Regions from separate parts of the Micromonospora sp. CPM1 genome, predicted to be linked through region 3. Evidence: riboswitches for the same ligand, from Rfam matches in the RefSeq annotation. Region 3 holds a riboswitch; each other region holds the start of a gene.

Region 1 (4,274 bases), on a different contig from region 3:
GCCGCCGAGGGCCGGGCCGACGAGATGGCCACCGAGATGATGGCCGCCGTCGGCCGCCTGATGAAGCGCGGCTGAGCGGGACCTCCGGCCCTCGGAGCGGGGCACATCGACCCGCGCCGACGCGTCGTGCCGGTCGTACCGTCGAAGTGGCGGGCAGGCCGGACCGGCGGACCCGCGGCGACGGACGGAGGGCGGCCCGATGATGTGGCAGAGCCCGATGATGGGCTGGATGTGGATCTGGTCCCTGCTGGTGCTCGCGGTGCTGGCGGGGCTCGTCTGGGCGGCCGTGCGGTGGACCGGCCCGCAGTACCTGGGCCCGACGACGGCCCGGCGCATCCTGGACGAGCGGTACGCCCGCGGCGAGATCGACGAGGACGAGTACCGGCGACGCCGGGCCGGCCTGGGCTGATCCGCGCGGAGCGCGCGTCACCGGTCACGGTGCCCGGAAGCGCCCGGCCGGGTTGCCTACCATGGCCGGGCGACGACCCGGACGTGGTCGACACGTCCACGCCGGCCGGGTGACCAGACCGGTCCGGCGGACCAGGCGTCGCCGCGACCGTTGGGAGAGACGCCATGGGTGCCGACCACACCCACCCCGCACCCGCCGCGCCGCCGGGCGTACGACGGCTGCTCGTCGCCGTCGTGGTGCCGCTGTTCGTGATCACCGTGATCGCAGCGCTGGTGCTCTGGCCCCGGCAGGACCGGGAGCCGGTCGGCGGCGCGGACGTCCCCCGCTACCACGGCACCGTGACCCGGGTGGTCACCGAACCCTGCCCGCCGACCCCGGAGTCCCCGGACGGCGCAGGTGGCCCCTGCGGCACGGTGACGGTGACCGTCGAGCAGGGCCCGGACGCGGGCCGGCAGGTCGAGACGCCGATCCCGGCCGGGCCGGGCGCACCCCGGGTCGCGGTCGGCGACGAGGTCGTCCTGGTCGAGCTGACCGACCCGGCCGACCCGGCGGTGAAGTCCTACAACATCGCCGAACACCAGCGCGGCACGCCACTGATCTGGCTGATGGTGCTCTTCGCCGCCGCGATCGTGGCGTTCGGCCGCTGGCGCGGTCTCGCCGCGCTCGGCGGCCTGGTGGCCAGCTTCGCCATCCTGCTCGGCTTCGTGCTGCCGGGCATCGGCGCCGGCCAGCCTCCGCTGCTGGTGGCGATCGTGGGCGCCGCGTTGATCATGTTCGTGGTGCTCTACCTGACCCACGGCATCACCGCCCAGACGTCGGTGGCGGTGCTCGGCACGCTCGGCAGCCTGGTGGTCACCGGCGTGCTCGGCCTGCTCGCCACGTCCGCCACCCACCTGACCGGATTCGGCAGCGAGGACGCCACCACGCTGTCCATGTTCCAGGGCGACGTGGACCTGCACGGGCTGCTGCTGGCCGGCATCATCATCGGCTCGCTGGGCGTCCTGGACGACGTCACGGTCACCCAGGCGGCCACCGTCACCGAACTGGCGCACGCCAACCCCGGGCTGTCCCGGCGGCAGCTCTACCGGGCCGCGACCCGGGTCGGCCGGGCCCACATCGCGTCCACCGTCAACACCATCGTGCTGGCGTACGCGGGCGCCTCGCTGCCGCTGCTGCTCCTGCTGGTCGCCGACTCCCGCCCGGTGAGCGAGATCCTCACGAGCGAGTTCCTCGCCCAGGAGATCGTCCGCAGCGCGGTGGCCACGCTCGGCCTGATCGCCGCCGTACCGCTGACGACCGGACTGGCCGCGGTAGTGACCACCGCCGGACGGCGCTCGCGCGGCGCGGAACCGGCGCCACCCGCGGCCCGGCCGCCGGCCGGACGGGACGACGCGCTGGAGGCGCTCGGCGGCGGGAAGAGTACGGAGGCCGCATGGTGACACTCCGCAGCGTGACCATCGATTTCAAACGCGACGCTGGTCACGGTGCGCCACGGCGAAATCTCGCTATTGGTCGGCTTCCGGACGTAGATCCTCAGGAGTGCTGTCAGGTAACCTCGCTGCCGGTCACCGCCGAAGGCGCGCACCGGCGCCAGCGGTGCCGCCGCCCAATCGCCCGCGGGCGAGCCGGGGAACCAGGTACATGGGGTGAATCCGCGACAGCGGTAGGGGCCACTTCCGTCCCGAACCCGTCAGCTAACCCGGTCGGCGGCCGACGGAAGGGAACACTGTGACGGCACCCCTGCGCCGCTGGCTGACACCCGTGGTGGCCGTGCTGACCTCGCTGGCCGTGCTGGCCGGGCCGGCCCCGGCGACCGCGGCCCCCACCGCGGCGGCCCCCGGCACCCCCTCGGGACACGAGGAGGACGGCGAACCGCCGCTCATCACCGAGGCGATCGACGCCGCCAACCGGAACTTCCTCCAGGCCAAGGCGAAGCTCGCCAAGTCGCAGGACCGCCAGCGGCGGCTGGCGGCCGAGGTGAAGACGGCACAGGCCGAACTCGACGCGCTCAGCCCGCAGGTCAACCAGCTCGCCGCCCAGTCCTACCGGACCGGCCGGATGGGCGCGATGGCGATGCTGCTGGAGAGCAACTCGCCCGACTCGTTCGTCCGCCGGGTCAACGCCCTGGACGAGCTGAACCTCCTCAACGCGCAGCGCCTGGCCGCCATCAACGCGGTCAAGACCCGCGCCGAGCAGGCCAAGATCGCGCTCGACGCCGAGGTGCGCGAGCAGGAGAAGCAGAAGAACGCGATGGAGCGCGAGAAGGTGCAGGCCGAGCGCGCGCTGAAGCTCGTCGGCGGTCTCGGCTTCACCGGCGGCCTGGTCTCCGCCACCTCACCGGTCGCCAAGATCGCCCCCGGCCGCACGGCCGACGGCGGCTGGAAGGCCGAGTCGTGCAGCGAGGACGACCCGACCACGTCGGGCTGCGTCACTCCGCGCACGCTGCACGCGTACAAGGAGGTCCGCCGCGCGGGCTTCAAGCGCTTCGTGGGCTGCTACCGGCCCGGCGGGCCGTGGGAGCACCCCAAGGGCAAGGCGTGCGACTGGTCGCTCCAGAACAGCGGGTTCGCGCCCTGGCACAACAACGACACCCGCCGGTACGGCAACGAGGTCGCCGCGTTCCTCATCCGCAACGCCGACCGGCTGGGCATCTACTACGTCATCTGGAACCGGCAGATCTGGTTCCCGGCCACCGGCTGGAGTTCGTACAGCGGACCGTCGAACCACACCGACCACGTCCACATGTCGCTGCTCTGACCCGGACACGGTGAAAGGGGCCGCCCTCGGGCGGCCCCTTTTCGTCTTCCCGACGGCTCAGCCGGCCAGCGCCGGGTCGGCGGGCGCCGCCGGAGCGGGCAGCGGGGCCGGGGACTGCGCCACGGTCCGCACCTCGCCGCCGGCGAGCCGGTACGACATGCCCACCACCGTGCACCGCCCGGCCGCCACCCGCTCGGCCAGCACGGCGGAGCGGGCCAGCAGCGTCTCGACGGTCTGCGCGATGTGCACGTCGATGATGCCGTCGAGGTCGTCGACGCCCTGGCGGGAGGCGCGCAGCAGGCTGGGCGAGACCGCGTCCACCACCGCGCCCAGGTGCCCGACCAGGGCGGAACCGGTCCGGAACCCCTCCCGGGCGGCCTGGACCGCGCCGCACGAGTCGTGCCCGAGCACCACCACGAGCGGCGTGCCGAGCACGGTGACCGCGTACTCGACGCTGCCGAGCACCTCCGGCCCGGCGGTGTGCCCGGCCGTACGCACCACGAAGAGGTCACCGAGACCGCGGTCGAAGATGATCTCGGCGGCGAGCCGTGAGTCGGAGCAGCCGACGATCACCGCGAAGGGATGCTGGCCGCCGGCGACAGCCGCGCGGTGCCCGGCGTCCTGATTCGGATGCTGCGGGGCACCGGTGACGAACCGGTGGTTACCGGCACGCAGTTCGGTCAGTGCCTGCTCCGGGGTGCTCGGCGTCATGTCCCTCACCTCGTCTACCTGGGGAACTACCGGGCCGAACGGCCTCGCGACCCACGGTCACACGCACCTCGGGGCCCGTCAAGATTCGTGATACGCATTTCATACTTTCCCGCTGCCACCCGCCCCGGCCCGCGCCGATTCGGCCGGTGGCGGCGGTGGCCATAGCATGACCACCATGGCGACCACACCAGTTGAGGACGGGAGCCGCCGTAACTGGACCTTCCTCACCAACCACGGCCACGTGCTGCTCGCGATCGCGCGCAACCCCACCGCCCGGCTGCGCGACGTGGCCGACGAGGTGGGTGTGACCGAACGGGCGGCCCAGGCCATCGTCGCCGACCTGGAGGCCGGGGGTTACCTGCGGCGTACGCGGGTGGGACGGCGCAACGAGTACACG
Region 2 (4,274 bases), on a different contig from region 3:
GGGCCCGCCCGGCCGCAGGGTTGGCCGCGGCCCGCCCTGAAGGGGAAACTGGAACCCGGAGGTCCGGATTGGGTACGCCCAGGTGTGCCCAGTTCGCGAATTGCTCATCCCGGGGGGTGGCGACCGGGCCGTCGGAGGAATACGCTCGGTCGCGGCCCGCGTACTGATGAGGCGCCCGTCATGGGCGAGTGGAGGTGCTCGCGTGAGCCTGTCGATCGTGAAGTCGGTGCGGCCGGGTGGTGTCGTCCAGATCGCGCCCCGTGGGGAGATCGACGTCGACACCGCGTACGAGGTGCGGGAAGCGATCGCCGAAGTGCTCGCGAAGGGCCGCCCCTCGCGGATCGAGCTGAACATGCGGCTCGTCACGTTCATCGACTCGGTCGGCATCAGCGCCATGGTCGCGGGCTTCCAGACCTGCGAGGTCAGCGGCGTCAAGCTGGTGGTCACCGAGCCGAGCCGGTTCGTGCACCGGCAGCTCTGGGTGACCGGCCTGCTCGGCCTGTTCGGCGCGCCCGAGCCGTGGTTCGCCGACGACACCCCCGAGGTGCTGCCCGGCGCCTGAGCGCCGTTCACACCCCCTGCTGCCAGGGGACCTTCTACCCGTTGCCAGTCCGGCGTCGGTACGGGACGATCGTCGCGACGCACGACGGCGAGGGGGCCCGCTTGCAGAGCAGCGACAGCTTCAGCTACACCGTGCAGGCCCGGTGCACCCGGGCCGAGGCGGTGGCGCTACTGGGTGACCTGAGTCGCCAGGGTGAGCTGCATCCGCTGATCGTCCGGGTCCGGAAGCTGCCGGCCCGGCCGGGCGCGCTGGCCAGCTACGCGATCACCGACCGGCTGCAACTCGGCCCGCTGCACTTCCCGGTCACGTACCAGGCGGACGTGTTGATCGCCGGCGAGGACGAGGTCGTCACCGTGGCGCGTCAGCAGCCCGCGACGACGGTCCGCAACCACACGCGCCTGCGCGACGAGCCCGACGGCACGGTACGCATCGACGTGGAGATAACGCTCACCGCGCCGGCACCGCTGTTCGGGTACGCGTTCCGCCAGGCCCGGGCGGCTCACCTGGGCCTGGCGGCGCGTCTCGGAGCGACCCTGGAGGGCCGGCCGGCCTGATCCGGCCGCCCTCCAGGGCGCGCTCAGTACACCGACAGGTGCACGTGGTTGGTGTGGTCGCTGGACGGGTCGCCGTTGCCGCCGCTGTACGACTTCCACCCGCTGCTGGGCAGCCAGATCTGCTTGAACCAGATCACGTAGAGCACGGCGAGCGGGTCGGCGTTGCGCACGAAGTACGCGGCCAGGTTGTTGCCGTACGTCCGGTCGCCGCCGGTGGCCACGCCGCCGAAGCCGCTCTTCTGCGCGGCGAAGTCGCAGGCGCGCCCCTTCGGGTGCTCACCCGAGCCGCTGGGCCGGTGGCAGGAGACGTACCGGGTGAAGCCCGCCGCCTTGGCCTGTTGCAGCGCGTGCAGCGTGCGCGGGGTGATGCAGCCGTTCGCCGGGGTCGGGTCGTTGACGCTGCACGACTCCGACGGCCAGGAGCCGTCCGAGTTGCGCGGCGCGGGCTTCGCGTTCTTGCTGGAGGTGCCCTGGACGCTGCCACCGCCGCTGCTGCTGCGCGAGGCCCGGTCGTTCGCCACCTCGAGGGCGCGCTCGGCCTGCTCCTTGCGCTTGCCCATCACCGCCACCTGCTTGCGCTGCTCGCGGATCTCCCCGTCGAGCTGGGCGCGGGTGCGGGTGGCCTCGTCCCGGGTGGCGATCAGGTCGCGCAGCGTACGGTCCTCGTGCGCGGCGACCTGCTCCAGCGCGGCGGCCCGGTCCATGAAGCCCTCCGGGCTGCTGCTGCCGAGCAGCGCCCCGGCGGTGCCCAGGCGGCCGTTGCGGTACGCCACGGCGGCGATCTCGCCGACCTTGGCGTCCCGGACGGTCAGTTCGGCGCCGACCGTCTTGAGTTGTTCGTTGAGTTGCTTCTGCCGGTTCACCGACCGGTTGAGCGCGGCCTTCGCCTCCAGCCAGCCCTTGCTGGCCGCGTCGAGCTGGGCGCGCAGTTCGGGCGTGCCGCCCTCGTCGTCGCCGGGCGCGGCGGCGAGCAGGCCGGTCGCGGGCGCCGCCGAGGCGGGGGAGGCCGGAACGGTCGCGACGCCGAGGGTCAGCGTCGCGACGAGCAGGGCCGCCAACCGGGCGGCCGTCCGTCGTACAGGTGCCACTGGGGGCATTCACACGTCCTTCCGTCAGCGCCGACCGGGTTAGCTGACGGGTTCGGGACGGAAGATCCCTACCGCTGACGCGGATGCACCCCACGTACGTGGTTCCCCGGCTCGTCCCTGCGGACGATTAGGCGACGGCCGCCCCACCGGGGCCGGTGGCGCCCGCGGGTGCGGCCGCGACCGAGACTACCGGCGCTGCCCGGGCACGGCTCCGTGGAGCAGTGCCACTAGGCGGGGCAAAACCGGCATAAGACTACATTAGCCACAGCGATTTAAGTGTGTCCTAATCACCACTCGGTCTGTCCGCACACTCCGGCCGACGCTCCGGGTTCGACCTGCAACGTGGCGTGATCGATGGAGAAGTCCTCGTGCAGGGCGGCCCGCGCGGCGGCCAGCACGCCGGCCGGGTCCACGCCCGGGTCGGTGGTCAGGTGCGCCGAGGCCACCTCCATGCCCGAGGTGAGCGTCCAGACGTGCAGGTCGTGCACCTCGGCCACGCCGGGCACGGCGGCCAGCCGGTCGTGCACGGCGGTCACCTGGAGGTGTTCCGGCGCGGCCTGCACCAGGATGCGCAGCGCGGCCCGGCCGAGCCGCCAGGTGCGCGGCAGGATGAACAGGCCGATCCCGACGGCGACCAGCGGGTCCGCCCACCACCAGTCGGTCACCGCGATGACCAGCGCGGCGGCGATCACGCCGAGCGAGCCGAGCAGGTCGCCGAGCACCTCCAGGTACGCCCCGCGCAGGTTGATGCTCTCCTTCGACCCGGCGCGCAGCAGCGCGAACGCGACGATGTTGGCGAGCAGGCCGAGCACCGCCACCACCAGCATCGGGCCGGCCAGCACCTCCGGCGGCTCGCCGAAGCGGCGTACCGCCTCGACCAGGACGTAGATGGCGACGGCGCCGAGCAGCACGGCGTTGGCGAGGGCGGCGAGCACCTCCAGCCGGTAGAGCCCGAACGTGCGCTGCGGGTCGGTGCCGGCTCGGCGGGTGGCGGTGATCGCCGCGAGGGCCATGCCGATGCCGAGCACGTCGGTGAACATGTGCCCGGCGTCGGAGAGCAGCGCCAGCGAGCCGGTGGTGAAGGCGGCCACCGCCTCGACCACCATCAGGGCGGCGAGCAGCGCGAACGCGGCCCAGAGGCGGCCCCGGTGGCGGTGTGCCGCGTTGGCCACCGCGCCGCTGTGGTCATGACCTGCGCCCACGCCAACACCCTCCCTGCCGCGTACCGGCCCGGCCCAATGTATGTTCACATCGCTATGTATGCAAGTGAACTGTGGGTGGCGGCGGGGCCGGTCACCCCACCGGGTCGAGCGTGGTGAGGCGCTGGGTCGCCCGGGACAGCGCCACGTAGAGCGTGCGGACGCCCGAGCCGGGATCGGCCCGGATCTCACCCGGTGCCACCAGCACCACGCCGTCGTACTCCATGCCCTTGGCCTGGAGGCTGGTCACCACCTGGAGGCGGCCCGCGCCGAGCCCGCCCAGCCAGCCCGCCACCTCGTCCCGGCGCGGCACCGGCGTGATCACGCCGACGGTGCCCTCCACCTGCGCGAGCAGCGCCTCGGCCGCCTCGACGGTGGCCGCCGGAAGGTCGGCGGCGGGCACCGTGCGCTCGACCGGCGGCACGCCGGTGGACCGGACCGCGTCGGGCAGCGGCAGGTCCGGGTAGAGGCGGCGGATCTCCGCCGCCGCCACCGCGAAGATCTCCGCCGAGTTGCGGTAGTTGGTGGTCAGCTCGTAGCGGTGCCGCTTGCGCCGGCCCAGCGCCTGGTCACGGGCCCGGTCCAGCTCCTGCGGGTCGCCGGTCCAGGCGGTCTGCGCCGGGTCGCCGACCACGGTCCAGGACGCCAGCCGCCCCCGCCGGCCGACCATCCGCCACTGCATCGGCGAGACGTCCTGCGACTCGTCCACCACCACGTGCGCGTAGTCGCGGTAGTCGTCCGGACGCTCCCGCGCCGCCGCGCGGGCGGCACGCTGCCGGTCGGCGTACGTGCTCAGCTCGCGCACGCCACCGGCGAGCTGGTACGGGTCGCGCTTGGGCCGGGCCCGCTGCACCGGCTTGCCGAGCAGCGC
Region 3 (4,274 bases):
CGGCCCGGGCAACCACTGGTTCTACCTGCTAGCCAACGGCAGCAGCCCGACCAACGGGCAGCCCTCCAGCTCCACCTGCAACGGCAGCAGCGTGACCGGCCTGGGCATCCAGAAGGCCATGAAGATCATGTACAACGCGATGCTTCTGAAGACGTCGTCCTCGTCCTACCTGAAGTACCGCGTGTGGACGTTGCAGGCGGCGAAGAACCTCTACCCGAGCGGCTGCGCGGAGTTCAACGCGGTGAAGGCGGCGTGGACCGCGGTCAGCGTGCCGGCCCAGTCGGGCGAGCCGACCTGTGCCGGTGGCACCCCGACGCCCACGCCGAGCACCACGACCACCCCGCCCTCGGGCGGCTGCTCCGGCAACAAGCTCGCCAACCCCGGCTTCGAGTCGGGCAACGTGAGCTGGAGCGCCTCGTCCGGCGTCATCACCACCGACAGCGGCCAGGCCGCGCACGGCGGCTCGTACAAGGGGTGGCTGGACGGGTACGGCTCGTCGCACACCGACACGCTCAGCCAGTCGGTGACGATCCCGGCCGGATGCCGGGCGACGTTGAGCTTCTGGCTGCACGTCGACAGCGCGGAGTCGACCACCAGCACCGCGTACGACAAGCTCACCGTCAAGGCGGGCAGCACCACGCTGGCCACGTACTCCAACCTGAACAAGGCCACCGGCTACGTGCAGCGGTCCTTCGACATCTCGTCGCTCGCGGGCACCACGGCGACCATCTCGTTCAGCGGCGTGGAGGACAGCTCGTTGCAGACGTCCTTCGTCGTCGACGACACCGCGGTCACCCTGAGCTGACCGTGGCGTAGCGCGGCCGGTCGTCGTCCTCCCGGCGGCCGGCCGCCTCGTCGCGCCAGAGCCTCGTCGTGCCGGGCCGGGCCGTGCCGGGCGTCGCGGGGTCGCGGCGCCACGCCGGCCGTCGGGTCAGGCCGGGCGCCCGGCCCGGGACGGGGTGCCGCGGTCGCGGTGGATCCGCGCGGCCGCCTCGTGCATCGCGCGGCCGAACAGCTCGGCCTGGTCGCCCATGGTGCCGAGCCGGGCGGCGAGCGCGTCGGCGTCGGCCCGCGCCGACGCGCTGACCTGGGCGTCCAGCTCGGACAACGCGGCGTTGGCGGCGGTGACGAGGTGTCCGCAGAGGACGTCGAGGGGCTCGCCGGCAAGCTCCGGGTCGACCGTCACGGAATCCAGCCGGCCACCCTGGACGGCGACCGCGCGGACCCGCCCGCCGGCGGCCGTGCCCTCGGCGCGGAGCAGGTCACCCGGCTCGCCGTCGGCGTGCGCCGAGGCCCGGGAGCGCATCGCGGTGAGCGCCTGCTGCGTGCGGGTCAGCAGCTCGTCGAGGCTCGCGGCCGCCGAGAACGGGTCGTTGGTCATTTCCGCGCTTTCTTCACGTCTTAGCCGAGCACCGTGACCCTAGCAACCGGCTCCGACGAATCGCGGTCACCGGCTGTCGCGGGCCGCGCCCCGGCGCCGCGAGCAGGCCGGACACCGGCGGCGCGGCGTGTCGCGGACGGATGAACGCCCGGCCGGACGGACCGGCCGGGCGTTCTCCGGACCGCTGTCAGCGCAGGCGCAGCCGCTGACCGGGGAAGATCAGGCCCGGGTCGTCGCCGACCACTGCCCGGTTGCGCTCGTGCAGGGCACGCCAGCCGCCGTCGACGCGCTGCGCCACGGCGATCTCCGACAGCGTGTCCCCGCGCCGGACCACGTACGTCCCGGCACCGGTCGCGGGCTGCAGCGCGGCCTTCGTCGCGGGCCGCTGCGGCGCGGCCTTGCGCGTGGCCGCCCGCTCCGGGGCGGCCTTGCGCAGAGTGGCCTTCGTGGTGGCCCGCTCGCCGGCCGCGGCCGACCCGGCGTTCGCCGAGCCGCCCTTCCTGCCGCAGACCGGCCACGCGCCGATGCCCTGCCCGCGCAGCACCTTCTCCGCGACGGCGATCTGCTCGGACCGGCTGGCCAGGTCGGCTCGGGCGGCGTACCTCTGCCCGCCGTAGCCGTTCCAGGTGGCGCGGGAGAACTGAAGCCCGCCGTAGTAGCCGTTGCCGGTGTTGATCTTCCAGTTGCCGCCTGACTCGCAGCGCGCGACCGCGTCCCAGTTGACGCCCGCGCTGGCCGGAGCGGCCGCGCCGAACAGGGTCGCGGCGCCGACGGCGGCGCCGGCCAGAACCGCCCCGAGAGCGGTACGGCGGCTTCGGGCTGAGTATTCAGTTGCCATGTGGATTCCTCCACGCCGACGAGGTGAGCTGTCGGGTTCGGGCCGAGGAGCCCGGCCGCCGGTGGCGGCTTCACCCCGAGGTGACGATGCACCGTGGAACGTGTGGTTCCCCCGCTCCCGCGCGAGGTTCGGTTACCGGGGACGGCGGCGGGATTTGGCGTTTCCGGCCCGCGGTGTCCGCGTCTGCGGACGAAACCGACGCTAGGAGCGTTTTGCGACGATCGTCCACTTCTTGTGATGCTCTTCACCCGGCCGGGCTACCGGCGGCGGCGCTACGGTGGCAGGGCCAGGCAAGATCACGGGAGGGCGGGACGGATGACCGATCACGGACACGAGCTGACCTTCGGCGGCTTCCTCACCCCCGCCGCCGGGCAGCCCGACCAGGTGGTGGCGCTCGCCCGGCTCTGCGAGCAGGTCGGGCTGGACCTGGTCACGTTCCAGGACCACCCGTACCAGCCGGGCTTCCTGGACACCTGGACGCTGATGTCCTACGTGGGCGCCGCCACCGAGCGCATCCGCCTGGCCGGCAACGTACTCAACCTGCCGCTGCGCCAGCCGGTGGTGCTGGCCCGCAGCATCGCCAGCCTGGACCTGCTCACCGGCGGCCGGGTCGAGCTGGGGCTCGGCGCGGGCGCGTTCTGGGACGCGATCGAGGCGGCCGGCGGGCGGCGCCTGTCCCCCGGCGCCGCCGTCGAGGCCCTGGACGAGGCGATCCGGGTGATCCGCGAGGTCTGGGACACCGACCGGCGCGGCATGATCCGCGTCGACGGCGAGCACTACCGGGTGGTCGGCGCCAAGCGCGGGCCGGCGCCGGCACACCCGGTGGGCATCTGGGTCGGCGCGTACAAGCCGCGCATGCTGCGCCTGGTGGGCCGCGCCGCGGACGGCTGGCTGCCGTCCCTGTCGTACCTGCCGAAGGGCCCCGACGAGTTGCCCGCCCTGAACGCGCTCGTCGACGAGGGCGCCCGGGCCGCCGGGCGCGACCCGGCCGCGATCCGCCGCATGCTCAACGTGACCGGCACGTTCGCCCGCTCGTCGGCCGGTTTCCTGGCCGGGCCGCCGGAGCAGTGGGTGGAGGAACTGGCCGGGCTCACGCTGGAGCACGGCATCACCACGTTCGTCCTCGGCAGCGACGAGCCGCGCGCGATCCAGATCTTCGGCCAGGAGGTCGCGCCCGCCGTGCGGGAGCTGGTCGCCGCCGAGCGCGCCGCGCCCGCCGGCGGCGACGACCGCGCGGCCTCCGACGAGCAGACCGCCGCCGGCGGCCCGAGCACGCTCGGCGTCACTCCCACCCCCGACCCGGGGGTACGCCTGAGCGCGCGCCGCCCCTGGGACGAGTCCACCCGCCCGAGCGCCCCGCCGCCACCGGCCGGACACGTCTACCCGCCTCGGGGACAGGCCGCCGGACAGCACCTGGTGGACGTGCACGACCACCTGCGCCAGGAGCTGGCCCAGGTGCGCGACCTGCTGGAACAGGTCAAACAGGGTTCGGTCACGCCGGGCCGGGCGCGGGCCGCACTGAACGAGATGACCATGCGGCAGAACAACTGGACGCTCGGGGCGTACTGCGCGGCCTACTGCACGATGGTCACCCAGCACCACGGGCTGGAGGACGCCTCGATCTTCCCGCACCTGCGCCGCTCCGAGGCCGGGCTGGCCGCCGTGCTGGACCGCCTGGAGGAGGAGCACGTGGTGATCCACGGGGTGGTGGAGAGCGTGGACCGGGCGCTCGTCGAGCTGGTCCGCCGGCCCGGCGACTTCACCGGACTCCAGGAGGCGGTGGACCTGCTCACCGACACGTTGCTGTCGCACCTGTCGTACGAGGAGCACCAGATCGTCGAGCCGCTGGCCCGGCACGGTTTCTTCCCCGGCCAGCTGTGAGGTAGCTGACTTTTGGTTTCCTAAGTCAGGGGGGTACCGTCGACGCCATGACGGACCTCCTCGCCCAGCGTGACTCCTGGTCCACCGCCAACTGCTCGATCGCCCGGGCGCTCGAGGTGGTCGGCAACCGCACCACGCTGCTCCTGCTGCGGGAGGCGTCGTTCGGCACCCGCC
Region 4 (4,274 bases), on a different contig from region 3:
AGGTAGCCGAAGCCCGGCCCGTACTGCTGCATCAGGAGGCGGATCTCGTCGGCGAGGCGGGGCTCGTCGGCGGCGAATTCGGACCAGGAAGCCATGTGGACACTCTATCGAACACGTGTACGAAGATGTAGTGCGACACGCTGGTCACCCGTACCGGTCGCTATGGTGTTCCGATGCTGCTCTCCGACCGCGACCTGGTCTCCGAGATCAAGGCCGGCACGCTCGCGCTGGAGCCCTTCGAGCCCACGCTGGTGCAGCCGTCGAGCATCGACGTACGCCTGGACCGGCTGTTCCGGGTCTTCAACAACCACCTCTACACGCACATCGACCCGTCGATCCAGCAGGACGACCTGACCTCGATGGTGGAGGTGCCGGAGGGGCAGCCGTTCGTGCTGCACCCGGGCGAGTTCGTGCTCGCGTCCACGCTTGAGGTGATCTCGCTGGGTGACCAACTCGCCGGGCGGCTGGAGGGCAAGTCGAGCCTGGGGCGGCTGGGGTTGCTGACCCACTCGACGGCCGGCTTCATCGACCCGGGGTTCTCCGGCCACGTCACGCTGGAGCTGTCGAACGTGGCGAACCTGCCGATCACGCTCTGGCCGGGCATGAAGATCGGCCAGCTCTGCATCTTCCGGCTCTCCTCGCCGGCCGAGCACCCGTACGGCTCGGCCGTCTACGGTTCGCGCTACCAGGGGCAGCGCGGCCCGACGCCGAGCCGGTCCTGGCAGAGCTGGCGCACCTGGCCGACCCGCTGACGCCGCGCCCGGGGCGCCGCGCCCGGGGCCCCGCGCCCGGGGCCCCGCCGTCACCGGCGGAGCTCCGGAGCACGACCTCAGCCGGGACGGCCGTAGCTGTTGATGTCGCCGTCGTCGACCCGCTTCATGGTGATGGGCTTGCCGGACTGGGAGGCGTGCACCACCCAGCCGTCGCCCACGTACATCGCCACGTGGTGCAGGTCGCTGTAGTAGAAGACGAGGTCACCGGCGCGCAGTTCGGCCCGGCTGATCCGCTTCGTCACGCCGTGCTGCTGGCGTGCGCTGTGCGGCAGTGAGACGCCGCCCTTGGCCCAGGCCGCCATGGTGAGGCCCGAGCAGTCGAAGTGGTCCGGTCCGGCCGCGCCCCAGACGTAGATCTTGCCGATCTGGGCGCAGGCGAACTTGACCGCCGCACCGGCCGGGCCGCCGGGGTAGCCGGCCGGGCACGGCGCCGGGCGCAGCGGGCCGCCGCCACCCTTGCCGTACACCTTGAGCCGCAGCTTCTCCAGCTTGGCGATCTCGGCGTCGATCTGCTTCTTCTTCGCCGCGAGCTGGGCCTCGGTACGCGCCAGGCCGGCGATCATCTCGTCCAGCGGCTTCTTCTTCGCCGCCAGTTCGTCGCGCAGCGCGGCGACGGAGCGCACCTGTTCGTGCTGGCGGTGCGCGAAGCGGTCGAGCAGTTCCAGGCCGTTCACCAGGTCACCGGGCGAACGGCTGCCCAGCAGCGCGTTCACGGTGGAGAGGTTGTCGCCCTTGTAGGCGTCGGCGGCGAGCCCGCCGACCTGGCCGAGTGCGGCGTCCACCCGGGCCTGGAGGGGTGCGATCTGCCGGCCGAGCGCGTCGGCCTGCTTGCGCCGCGCGGCGAGCTGCCCGCGTACGACGTTGACCTGTTCGATGACCGGTTCGAGCTTGTTCCAGTCGCGGTCGATCTGGGCCTCGATCTCGGCGACCGAGGGTTCGGCGTGTGCCGCCGTGGCGCCGCCGGTCAGGACGACGGCGGTGCCGACCAGTGCGGCGAGGGCGGTGGTGAAGCGGGACCAGCGGGAACGCGGCGCGACGAAGGACCGGTCGACCGACCGGTTCGACGACGGCCGCGGGGCATGGAGTGCCACCGGGCGTCCGTACTCCTTCTTCCGTACCGCCTACCGGGTTAGCTGACGGATTCGGGCGGGAAGGGAGCCGCCCTACCGCATCGCTGCGGATTCACCCCAGGTACCTGGTTCCCCGGCTCGCCCGGAGGCGACTCGGCGGTGTCGGACCGTCACCGACCGGGTTGGACGGTGAGACGTGCGGCCGACGATTCACCAGAGTAGGGACCACCGTTATCGATCCGCAACTTCCAGCGCCGTGACACTCCGTACGCGATCCGGTGCCGCACCCCGCGCGGAGGTGAAATTTTCTTTCAAGGCTGATTACCCACTGGAAAGGTATTGACCCTCACGGGTGTGCGGAGTGAGGGTGGAAACGCAGTGACCCCCATCCCTGTCCAGGAGGTTCGATGCACCTCTCCGCCCCGCCGTCGGGCAGACGGATACTGCTCGCCGCCGCAGTGGCGACAGCCACCGCGCTGGCGACGACCGGCCCGGTGACCGCCGCGCCGGACACGTCCGCGCCCGCGAGCGACCGGCAACAACAATACGCCGCCGCCGCGGCCGAGTACGGCGTGCCGCAGAACGTGCTGCTCGGCGTCTCCTATCTGGAGTCCCGCTGGGACACGCACACCGGGCAGCCCAGCACCAGCGGCGGCTACGGCCCGATGCACCTGACCGACGCCACGCACATCCTCGCCATGCCGGGCAGCGCCCACGTCGACGAGGACGAGGACCCGCGCGGCGACGACGCCCGCCCGCTCAAGCTCGACCCGGCCACGGCCGCCACGCCGAAGCGGGAGACCCCGCTGCCGCCCGCCTCGCTCCAGACGCTCGATGCGGCCGCCGCGCTGACCGGGCTCGACGCGGGGACGCTGCGGACCGACCCGGCCGCGAACATCCGCGGTGGCGCGGCGCTGCTGGCGTCGTACCAGAAGGCCCTGGGTGGGCCGGTCGGTGCCGGCACCGACCCGGCGGCCTGGTACGCCGCGGTGGCCCGGTACTCCGGCGCGGACACCTCCGACGCCGCGGCGGCCTTCGCCGACGAGGTGTACGACCAGCTCGGCCAGGGCGCCAGCCGGACGACCGACGACGGCCACCGAGTCACGCTCGCCGCCACCGCCGCGCAGCCGGACCGTTCCCGCCTGGCCCGGCTCGGCCTGCGCAACGCCGAACGGCCGGACGGGCTGGAGTGCCCGGTCCGGCTTGCGTGCGAGTGGATCCCCGCGCCGTACGAGCAGCTCAGCGACGACCCGGGCGACTACGGCAACCACGACCTGGGCGACCGGCCGAAGCAGCAGAAGATCGAGTACATCGTCATCCACGACACCGAGGGCTACTTCGTCCCGAGCGTCGACCTGGTGAAACGGGCCGACTACCTGGGCTGGCACTACACGCTGCGCTCGGTGGACGGCTACATCGCCCAGCACATCAAGACCAAGGACGTGGGCTGGCACGCCGGCAACTGGTACGTCAACGCGAAGTCCATCGGCCTGGAGCACGAGGGCTTCGCCGGTCAGGGCACCTGGTACACCGAGGCGATGTACCGCACCTCCGCCAAGCTGGTGCGACACCTGGCGCTGAAGCTCGGCATCCCGATGGACCGCCAGCACATCATCGGCCACGACAACGTGCCCGGCATCACCGCCGCCAACGTGGGCGGCATGCACTGGGACCCGGGACCGTACTGGGACTGGTCGCACTACTTCGACCTGATGAAGGCGCCGTTCCGCGGCACCGGCACGCCCCGGACCGGCCTGGTCACCATCGACCCGGACTTCGCCACCAACCGGCCCGCGTTCACCGGCTGCAACCAGCAGCCGCCCGGCGTCCCGACGCCCCGGCCGCCGGCCGAGCCGTGCCCGTCGCGCGGTTCCTCGGCCGTGATCCTGCGGACCGCGCCGAGCCCGGACGCCCCGCTCGTCAACGACCTCGGGCTGCGCCCGGACGGCACGCCGGACACCATGTACATCTCCGACCACGGCGCCCGCGCCTCGGCCGGCCAGACGTACGCCCTCGCCGGCCGCCAGGGGGACTGGACGGCGATCTGGTACCTCGGCCAGAAGGCGTGGTTCCTCAACCCGGCCTCCGCGCCGACGGCCAAGTGGGCCACCGGCTTCGTGGTGACGCCGCGGCCCGGCAAGGCCACCATCCCTGTGTACGGGCGGGCCTACCCGGAGCAGGCCGCCTACCCGGACACCATCCCGTACCAGGCCATCTCGCCGCTGCAGTACACGTTCGCCGCCGGCCAACGGTACGCGGTCGGCGGGGTGCTGCCCGGCGAGTACTACCGGGCGGTCTCGTTCGACGGTTCCGCACCGGGTGACCGGACCGTGGTCCGCGGCGAGAACCGCTACGTGCAGGTCCAGTTCGGTCACCGGATCATGTTCGTGAACCTGGACGACGTGCTGATCCTGCCGTCCCCGGTCGGCGC

The links. A riboswitch is a leader RNA that binds a small molecule or an ion and turns the genes downstream of it on or off. The one in region 3 is predicted to bind cyclic di-AMP.
Region 1: linked by a shared signal. The riboswitch ahead of M8C11_RS14775 (hypothetical protein) and the one ahead of M8C11_RS08025 (transglycosylase family protein) in region 3 are both predicted to bind cyclic di-AMP.
Region 2: linked by a shared signal. The riboswitch ahead of M8C11_RS21620 (hypothetical protein) and the one ahead of M8C11_RS08025 (transglycosylase family protein) in region 3 are both predicted to bind cyclic di-AMP.
Region 4: linked by a shared signal. The riboswitch ahead of M8C11_RS18585 (NlpC/P60 family protein) and the one ahead of M8C11_RS08025 (transglycosylase family protein) in region 3 are both predicted to bind cyclic di-AMP.

The regions. Positions count from the first base shown of each region.
Region 1 covers NZ_JAMHIU010000010.1:162,457-166,730, reverse strand. The annotation lists gene M8C11_RS14790 (metal-sensitive transcriptional regulator) at 1-75, shown strand, start outside; gene M8C11_RS14785 (SHOCT domain-containing protein) at 200-409, shown strand; gene M8C11_RS14780 (YibE/F family protein) at 574-1,848, shown strand; cyclic di-AMP (ydaO/yuaA leader) riboswitch at 2,003-2,134, shown strand; gene M8C11_RS14775 (hypothetical protein) at 2,138-3,166, shown strand; gene M8C11_RS14770 (carbonic anhydrase) at 3,224-3,877, opposite strand; gene M8C11_RS14765 (helix-turn-helix domain-containing protein) at 4,044-4,274, shown strand, end outside.
Region 2 covers NZ_JAMHIU010000018.1:29,268-33,541, reverse strand. The annotation lists gene M8C11_RS21630 (STAS domain-containing protein) at 203-562, shown strand; gene M8C11_RS21625 (SRPBCC family protein) at 664-1,116, shown strand; gene M8C11_RS21620 (hypothetical protein) at 1,140-2,213, opposite strand; cyclic di-AMP (ydaO/yuaA leader) riboswitch at 2,218-2,348, opposite strand; gene M8C11_RS21615 (cation diffusion facilitator family transporter) at 2,492-3,406, opposite strand; gene M8C11_RS21610 (AAA family ATPase) at 3,498-4,274, opposite strand, start outside.
Region 3 covers NZ_JAMHIU010000005.1:89,471-93,744, forward strand. The annotation lists gene M8C11_RS08015 (M4 family metallopeptidase) at 1-805, shown strand, start outside; gene M8C11_RS08020 (YbaB/EbfC family nucleoid-associated protein) at 932-1,381, opposite strand; gene M8C11_RS08025 (transglycosylase family protein) at 1,569-2,219, opposite strand; cyclic di-AMP (ydaO/yuaA leader) riboswitch at 2,218-2,363, opposite strand; gene M8C11_RS08030 (LLM class flavin-dependent oxidoreductase) at 2,535-4,100, shown strand; gene M8C11_RS08035 (helix-turn-helix domain-containing protein) at 4,148-4,274, shown strand, end outside.
Region 4 covers NZ_JAMHIU010000014.1:86,851-91,124, reverse strand. The annotation lists gene M8C11_RS18595 (pyridoxamine 5'-phosphate oxidase family protein) at 1-95, opposite strand, end outside; gene dcd (dCTP deaminase) at 174-752, shown strand; gene M8C11_RS18585 (NlpC/P60 family protein) at 830-1,864, opposite strand; cyclic di-AMP (ydaO/yuaA leader) riboswitch at 1,878-2,012, opposite strand; gene M8C11_RS18580 (N-acetylmuramoyl-L-alanine amidase) at 2,251-4,274, shown strand, end outside.